Linked DNA regions of Moorella thermoacetica. The protein of the gene in region 2 interacts with the protein of the main gene of each other region in a pairwise test. Links are inferred from orthologs where the notes say so. Each region holds a gene or a part of one and is shown on either strand. Other genes may lie near its edges.

Region 1 (3,508 bases), 280 kb from region 2 along the record:
GGGTAAACTCGCCCGCCTTTCCGGCGTCCAGGCTTTTACCTCCTCCAGGACGGCCTGAATGTCCGGGGCCACGACCCGGTAAGGGTTGACGGGAAAGCCCAGCTCCGCCAGGAAGTCCAGGGCCCCGGCCTGGGTGGCAACTTCCGCCCCGGTAAGGCTGATTACCTGATAAACAAAGAGGCTCAAGCTGCGACTGGCCGTTATTTTCGGGTCCAGCTGGCGCAGTGAACCGGCGGCCGCGTTACGGGGGTTGGCAAAGAGGGGTTCCCCGGCTTCCTCCCGGGCGGCATTCAGGGCGGTAAAGGCGACCTTGGGCATGTAGACCTCCCCTCGGACCACGAGAAAAGGCAGTGGCCGGCGCAGGCGCAGGGGCAGGGCGGGAATGGTTTTGAGATTCGCAGTGACCTCCTCTCCCACCTGGCCGTCTCCCCGGGTGGCGCCCAGGGTAAAAAGGCCGTCCCTGTAGGTGAGGGCTACAGCCAGGCCGTCAATTTTAGCCTCGATGACGTATTCCACCGGGCGGCCCGCCAAATCCCGGACGCGACGGTCAAACTCCAGCAGGTCGCCTTCATTAAAGGCGTCGTTGAGGCTCAGCAGTACCTGGGGATGGCGCACCTGGTTGAACTCTTCCCGGGGTGCACCCCCTACCCGCTGGCTGGGGGAGTCCGGGGTCCGGAGTTCGGGGTAAGCCTCCTCCAGGGCTATGAGTTCCTGCATCAGGGCGTCGTATTCCCGGTCGCTGATCGAGGGTTGGTCGAGGACGTAGTAGCGGTAGTTATGTTCTTCGATCAGGCGTCGCAATTCTTCCACCCGTTGCCGGGCAGCAGCTAAATCCATACCTATTCCCCCGGAGATAATATTTCCTGTGCAGCCGCTGCTATGTCCCACCACGCAAATAGTTACCCAACGGCTCTCTGCCAACTCCTGAAAACTGAACTTCCCAGGATAGCAGCGGCGCGTCTCCATAAAGAGCTCCCATAGGGTTACGCGTACTTAAGCCTTCCTAATCGGGGCGTAGCGGAGGGCCAGTTGCTTGATGCCCCGCCCGGGAAAGGCGACGCTGATGATGGCATCATCGCCTTCGCCGCTGATCTTTACTATGACGCCCAGGCCCCAGGCGTCATGCTGGACCTTGTCCCCCACCTGCCAGGAGGCCCGGGTGCTCCTTGCCGGTGCCGGCTGGCGCCGGGTTGATCGGCCCCGGTCATCCCGTTCCTCACTGGTCCGGCTAAGGACCCCGGACCGCAGGCCGGTTCCTTCGCCCTGGATCAAGTCGGCCGGTATCTCATCCAGAAACCGGGAGGGAGGATTGCTCATGGTGCTACCGTAAAGGTTACGCGTCCAGGCATGGGTGAGATACAGGACCTCCCTGGCCCTGGTCATGCCCACATAGCAGAGTCGCCGTTCTTCTTCCATCTCCGCCGGGTCGTCCAGGGAGCGAAAATGGGGGAAAACCCCCTCTTCTAGGCCGGCCAGGAAGACCACCGGGAATTCCAGTCCCTTGGCCGTATGCATGGTCATTAAGGCCACCGCGGCATTGCCGCTATAGGTGTCACTCTCCGCCACCAGGGCTACCTGGGTCAGGAAATCTCCCAGGGATGATTCCGGAGCCCCCTGGTCGTAGCTCCGGGTCACCGTCTGGAATTCCTTCAAGTTCTCCAGCCGGGCCTGGGCCTCAGGAGTCCGCTCCGCCTCCAGTTCTGCTTGATAACCCGTCTCTTGCAAGATGGTAGCCACCAGGTCCGTCACCGTTATTTTTTCCTGCTGCTGGCGAAGGTTATCCAGCATTTCCACCAGTTCCCGCAGTGCCTGCCGGCCCCGGGCCGGGATGCCGGGGATGGTGTCCACCCGCTCCAGGACCCGGTAAAGGCTCTCCCCCTCACTGGTAGCGGCGGCTTCCAGCCTGGCCAGGGTGGCCTCGCCGATACCCCGCCGGGGGACGTTGATAATCCGCAACAGGCTGAGGCTATCGTCCGGGTTGGCAATTACCCGCAGATAGGCCAGGATATCCTTAATCTCCTTGCGCTGGTAGAACTTCAGGCCGCCGACAATCTCGTAGGGGACACCGGCCTGGATAAAGGCCTCTTCCAGGGCCCGCGACTGGGCATGGGTGCGGTAGAGGACGGCAAAGTCGCTGAAGGGCCGCCCCTCCTGCTGGTGCCGGCGGTAAACCTCGCCGGCGATAAACCGCCCCTCATCCCGCTCGTCAGTCGCCCGGTACAGGTGCAACAGCTCTCCTTCCCGCCGCCGTGTCCAGAGGCGTTTCTCCCGGCGCCCCTCATTATGCTGGATAACGGCATTGGCGGCCTGGAGGATGGGCCGGGTGGACCGGTAGTTTTCTTCCAGGAGAATCACCCGGGCCCGGGGGAAGTCCTCCTCAAAGGCCAGTATGTTACCGATATCAGCTCCCCGCCAGCCGTAGATACCCTGATCCGGGTCGCCGACGACACAGAGGTTGTCCCCTTTACCGGCAAGGAGACGCACCAGGATGTACTGGGCGTGGTTGGTATCCTGGTATTCGTCCACCAGGATATGCTGCCAGCGCTGCTGGTAGTAACGTAATACCAGGGGATTCTGCTGCCAGAGAAAGACCGTTTGCATGATAAGATCGTCAAAGTCCATGGCGTTTAATTCCCGCAGCTTCTCCTGATAACGGCGGTAAATCTGCCCCTGCTGTTGCTCCCGGAAGGTGGCCGCGCCGTCCAGGAAACGCTCCGGTGTCTTAAGGTCGTTCTTGGCCATGCTAATGACCTGAGCCAGGGAACGAGGCGGATATTTTTTATCATCCAGGTCTAACTCTTTTAAGACCTCTTTAAGGGCCGCCTGCTGATCGTCGGTATCGTAGATGACAAAATTCGGCCGATAACCAAGGAGGTGGGCCTCCCGCCGCAGAATGCGGACACAGGCTGAATGGAAGGTGCTGACCCAGAGGCCCCGGGCCGCCTCCCCTACCAGGCCCTCCAGGCGTTCTTTCATTTCCTGGGCCGCTTTATTGGTAAAGGTAACCGCGAGGATGTTTTCCGGGCGAACACCTTCCTGAATCAGGGCGGCCACCCGGTAAGTAAGGACCCGGGTCTTGCCGCTGCCGGCTCCGGCCAGGACCAGGAGGGGTGTGCCCCGGTGCTTGACGGCCTCCTGCTGGGGACCATTGAGTAAAGCCATAAAATCTGCCAATACCTTCACACTCCTAAGCCCTGGTTATATTCGCCCCGGCAGCCAAAAAACCTGCAAGGAAACGGCCTTCTTTTTCCCCTTCCAGGAAGGTAATGCATATAATGCAGCAGGTTGAAAAATGAGGGGTGAAACTGATGGAAACCCGGCTTAAAAAGATGGAAGCCCGGTTAAGCAACGACCCGCCAGGTCAAGAAAAACCGGAAGTAGACTCCTGCCTCCTTGAAGTCAGCAGTAGCCAGCAGGAGACGGAAGGCACCTTCGGCTTCTTTAAGGACAGCAGTGATGAACCTGGACAGGAAGGAGCCGCAGGCGATCCCCGGCCCCGGGGAGAGCC
Region 2 (4,291 bases):
ATGCCGACGGCACGCCTTTTATCGGGTGCCCACGCGGGACCTTAAAGCGGGTTATCGCTGAAGCCGAGGCCCTGGGTTATACCATGAATGTCGGCCCGGAGGCGGAGTTTTTCCTCTTCCATACCGACGCCACCGGCCGGCCGACCCTGGAAACCCACGATCGGGCCGGTTATTTTGACCTGACCCCGGTAGACCTGGGGGAAGACGCCCGGAGGGATATGGTCCTGACCCTGCAGCAGATGGGGTTTGAAATCGAGGCCTCCCACCATGAGGTGGCTCCCGGCCAGCATGAGATAGATTTTAAATACGCCGACGCCTTAAGGACGGCCGACAATATCGCTACTTTCAAGTTTGTGGTGCGGACCATCGCCCAGCGCCACGGCCTCCATGCCACCTTTATGCCCAAGCCCATTTACGGCATTGCCGGTTCGGGCATGCACTGCAATATCTCTCTTTTCCGCGCCGGCCAAAATGCCTTTTACGACCCTGACGACGATCTCCAGCTGAGCCAGGTTGCCTACTACTTTATCGGCGGCCTGATAGCCCACGCCCGGGGCATGACGGCAATTACCAATCCCACTGTTAACTCATACAAGCGTCTGGTACCTGGTTACGAAGCCCCGGTGTATATAGCCTGGTCACCTCAAAACCGTAGCCCCCTGATCCGTATCCCCGCCAAGCGGGGCCTGTCAACGCGGCTGGAGGTACGCCATCCCGACCCCTCGACCAACCCCTACCTGGCCATTGCCGTCATGTTGAAGGCCGGCCTGGACGGCATTAAGAACCGTATCCAACCGCCGGCGCCCATCAATGCCAATATTTTTGACATGGAAGCGACTAGACTACGGGCCGAAGGTATCGACCTCCTGCCGGGCACCCTGGATGAAGCCCTGGATGCATTAGAAAAAGACCCCGTTATCCGCGAGGCCCTGGGGCCCCATATCTACCAGCGGTTCATGGAGGCGAAACGCATCGAATGCGAGGAGTACCGCACCCGGGTGCACCAGTGGGAAATCGAACATTACCTGACTAAGTTCTAACCCACATGGTCCTTTTCCCTACGGGACGGTGATCGTGCAGGGATACGCAGGTTAGCACAAAGGTGGTCATTCGGGCTCAAAAGTCCTTCATGATGGGAGCGAAGGGTGAGAGGTCATGGACCGGGTTAGGTGGAGCCATTGTTACCTTGCACGGCTCCGGTGGGTGTTTTTACAGGCTGGGATCGGCTAAAGTAATTGGTTTGGAGGGGTTTTCCATGAGTTACCAGATAGCCATCATCGGCGGTGGCCCCGGCGGTTACGTGGCGGCCATCCGGGCAGCCCAGCTGGGGGCGAAGGTAGTCGTAATCGAACAGGACGCCCTGGGCGGCACCTGCCTCAACCGCGGCTGCATCCCCACCAAAGCCCTGCTGGCCGGGGCGGCCATGGTCAGGGGCATCAAAGGGGCGGCTGCTTTTGGCATAGATGTAGAGGATTACCGGGTAGATTATGCCCGCCTGGCGGCGCGTAAGGACGCCGTGGTCAAGCAGCTTACCGGGGGCATCGCCTACTTATTTAAGAAAAACAAGGTCGACCTCATAAAAGGGCGGGGCTTTCTTAAAGGTCCTGGCCAGATCGAAGTGGCTACGGCCGATGGCACGATAGAAAACCTCCAGGCCGAAAACATCATCCTGGCCACCGGGTCGGAGCCGGCCCTGATTAAGGCCCTGGGATATAACGGCCGCACCGTGGTCACCAGCACCGAGGCCCTGGCCTGGACGGAGGTGCCGGCCGAGCTCCTGATTATCGGCGGCGGGGTCATCGGCTGCGAGTTTGCCACCCTCTTTGCCACTCTGGGGAGCAAGGTCACCATCGTCGAAATGATGCCCGCCATCTTACCCATGATCGACAGTGAGATCTCCAGGCGCTTCAGTATGCTCCTCAAAAAGACCGGGGTGGAAATAAAGACAAAGGCCCAGATAACAGAAGTCAAGGAAGCCGGCGGCCGGGTCCAGGCCACCCTTGCCGACGGCCAGACTATAAACGCCGATAAGGTTCTTATCTCCATCGGCCGCCAGTTCAATACCCGGGGCTTAGGCCTGGAAGATGCCGGCATAACCCTGGGTCCCAAGGGTGAAATCGTAGTTGACGAATACCTGCGGACCAGCGTCCCCGGCATCTACGCCATCGGCGACGTGACCAACAAGATCCAGCTGGCCCACGTAGCTTCGGCCCAGGGCCTGGCGGCGGTGACAACCATCATGGGCCGGCCGACGAAGGTGAACTACGACGCCGTACCTAGCTGCATCTACACCCTGCCGGAGATAGCCGGCGTCGGCCTGACTAAAGAGGCGGCCGAAGGGCGGGGCATGAAGGTTAGGGTCGGCAAATTCCCCTTCCAGGCCAGCGGCAAGGCCCTCTGCAGCGGCGAGACTGACGGCATGGTCAAGATAATCGCCGAGGCAGAGAGCGACCGGGTGGTTGGGGTCTTCATCATGGGTCCCCACGCCACGGAACTCATTGCCGAGGGTGCCCTGGCAGTCAATAAAGGAATAACGGCCGGCGAACTGGCGGCGACCATTCACGCCCATCCCACCCTGTCCGAGGCCGTTATGGAGGCCGCGGAGGCCGTACACGGGCTTAGTATCCATTCATAGGGGCTGGAGGGTACAGGCGAGGGCGACTCGTTTCGCGACGTAAATAAACTTTGCGCGCAGCCGATAGCTTCGCGGCGGTGGCTTAAGCAACTTAAGCGCCAAGTTTGCTAGCTTAAGCACCCTGAGCCCAGAGACTGCATCTTAACCCCTCAGAAGCCAACAAATAATCGCCTGATTTGGTAGGACCCTTTTTCGGAGGAAAACCATGGTTACTTCACCTTCAGGAACAGGGACGCGGCGGATGCCGCCCTGGCTCCATAAACGCCTGCCGGCTTCCGGGGATATAGAGGCCACCCGGCGGCTTCTGGCCGACCTGCACCTTAACACCGTCTGCCAGAGCGCTCGCTGCCCCAACCAGGGGGAGTGTTTCGCCAGCAGGACGGCCACCTTTATGATCTTGGGCAACACCTGTACCCGCAACTGCCGCTTCTGCGCCGTGGAACACGGCCAGCCGGAGGCCATTGATGAGGACGAACCCCGGCGGGTGGCCGAAGCAGCCCGGCGCCTGGGGCTCAAGCACGTCGTCGTTACCTCCGTCACCCGGGACGACCTGCCCGACGGTGGCGCCGGCCACTTTGCCGCCACCATTACTGCCCTGCGCCAGGCCCTGCCGGGGGCCTATATCGAGGTCCTCACCCCGGATTTCCGTGGTAGTCGTGCTGCCCTGGCCGCCGTCGCCCGGGCCAGGCCGGATATCTTTAACCATAACGTTGAGACGGTGCCCCGTCTTTACCCGGATGTCCGGCCCCAGGCCGATTACCGCCGCAGCCTTGACGTTCTAAAACAAATGAAGGAACTGGACGCGACGATCTATACAAAGTCCGGCCTGATGGTCGGCGTGGGGGAAAGCAGGGAAGAGGTCCTGGCAGTAATGGCCGACCTGCGGGCTGTCAACTGTGACATCCTGACCATCGGCCAGTACCTGCGGCCATCCCCCCGGCACTTGGAAATCAAAGAGTATGTCCCTCCAGAGACCTTTACCTGGTATGCCCAAAAAGGCCGGGAGATGGGCTTTCTCTATGTGGCTGCGGGACCCTATGTCCGCAGCTCTTATCACGCCGCTGAGTTTAGCGTGAAGATAGCCGGGGTAAAGTAAAGGGCGGCCACAGCGCATACCATACCTAAAAACAGGGCATCCCCTTGACAAGACCGCCCTTTTCGGGCATAATATATGGTGTCTAGCAGAAAGGGCTCGTAGCTCAGTGGGAGAGCACCTCCTTGACGCGGAGGGGGTCGCAAGTTCAATCCTTGCCGGGCCCACCATCTGAGAAGAAGACCTTTGCTTGAATGCAAAGGTCTTTTTATTGTCAAAAATTAACTTGATGCCAATTTCAGCCGTGGAGCAAGGCCTTGAAAATCCACGTTTTTCAGCACCCCGGTGGGAACAGCTCTGTATACAAACTATAGGCGGCACATATAATAGCAGCACAAGGGGGTGCAGTGCCCATGAACATCACGCTAATTACCGCCAGGCCTATAGATTTTTTACAGGCTGAATTTAATCATAGATTTGGTTATACCGTTGGCCTCCACCTGTGGCAGGCAGGGGGGTTAAATTTCTTCCGCTGTTTCCTGGAAACCGGGAGAGGTCGCCCGTCAAATAGGGATATCAGGCGCTTTCAGGAACAGGTGGCCGAGATTGTGGCCACTTTTATT

The links.
Region 1: the proteins of lpdA (region 2) and pcrA interact in binary tests that used the Escherichia coli proteins (3 or more experiments, as listed by UniProt). The link is inferred for Moorella thermoacetica from one-to-one orthologs.

The regions. Positions count from the first base shown.
Region 1 is NZ_CP012369.1:1,994,848-1,998,355, forward strand. The notes cover bases 579-3,508. They hold pcrA (DNA helicase PcrA), read right to left. Parts: upstream 3,163-3,508; coding sequence 994-3,162; downstream 579-993. Other genes in these bases: ligA (NAD-dependent DNA ligase LigA), read right to left, coding at 579-837; MOTHE_RS09945 (hypothetical protein), read left to right, coding at 3,300-3,508. Also shown: more of ligA, read right to left, coding at 1-578. UniProt on the Escherichia coli protein: A helicase with DNA-dependent ATPase activity. Unwinds DNA duplexes with 3'-5' polarity. Translocates on single-stranded DNA with 3'-5' polarity. Initiates unwinding more efficiently from a nicked substrate than double-stranded DNA.
Region 2 is NZ_CP012369.1:1,710,450-1,714,740, reverse strand. Bases 555-3,445 are described here. They hold lpdA (dihydrolipoyl dehydrogenase), read left to right. Parts: upstream 555-1,255; coding sequence 1,256-2,635; downstream 2,636-3,445. Other genes in these bases: lipA (lipoyl synthase), read left to right, coding at 2,841-3,445; glnA (type I glutamate--ammonia ligase), read left to right, coding at 555-1,040. Also shown: more of glnA, read left to right, coding at 1-554; more of lipA, read left to right, coding at 3,446-3,731; putative sporulation protein YtxC, read left to right, coding at 4,082-4,291. UniProt on the Escherichia coli protein: Lipoamide dehydrogenase is a component of the glycine cleavage system as well as of the alpha-ketoacid dehydrogenase complexes.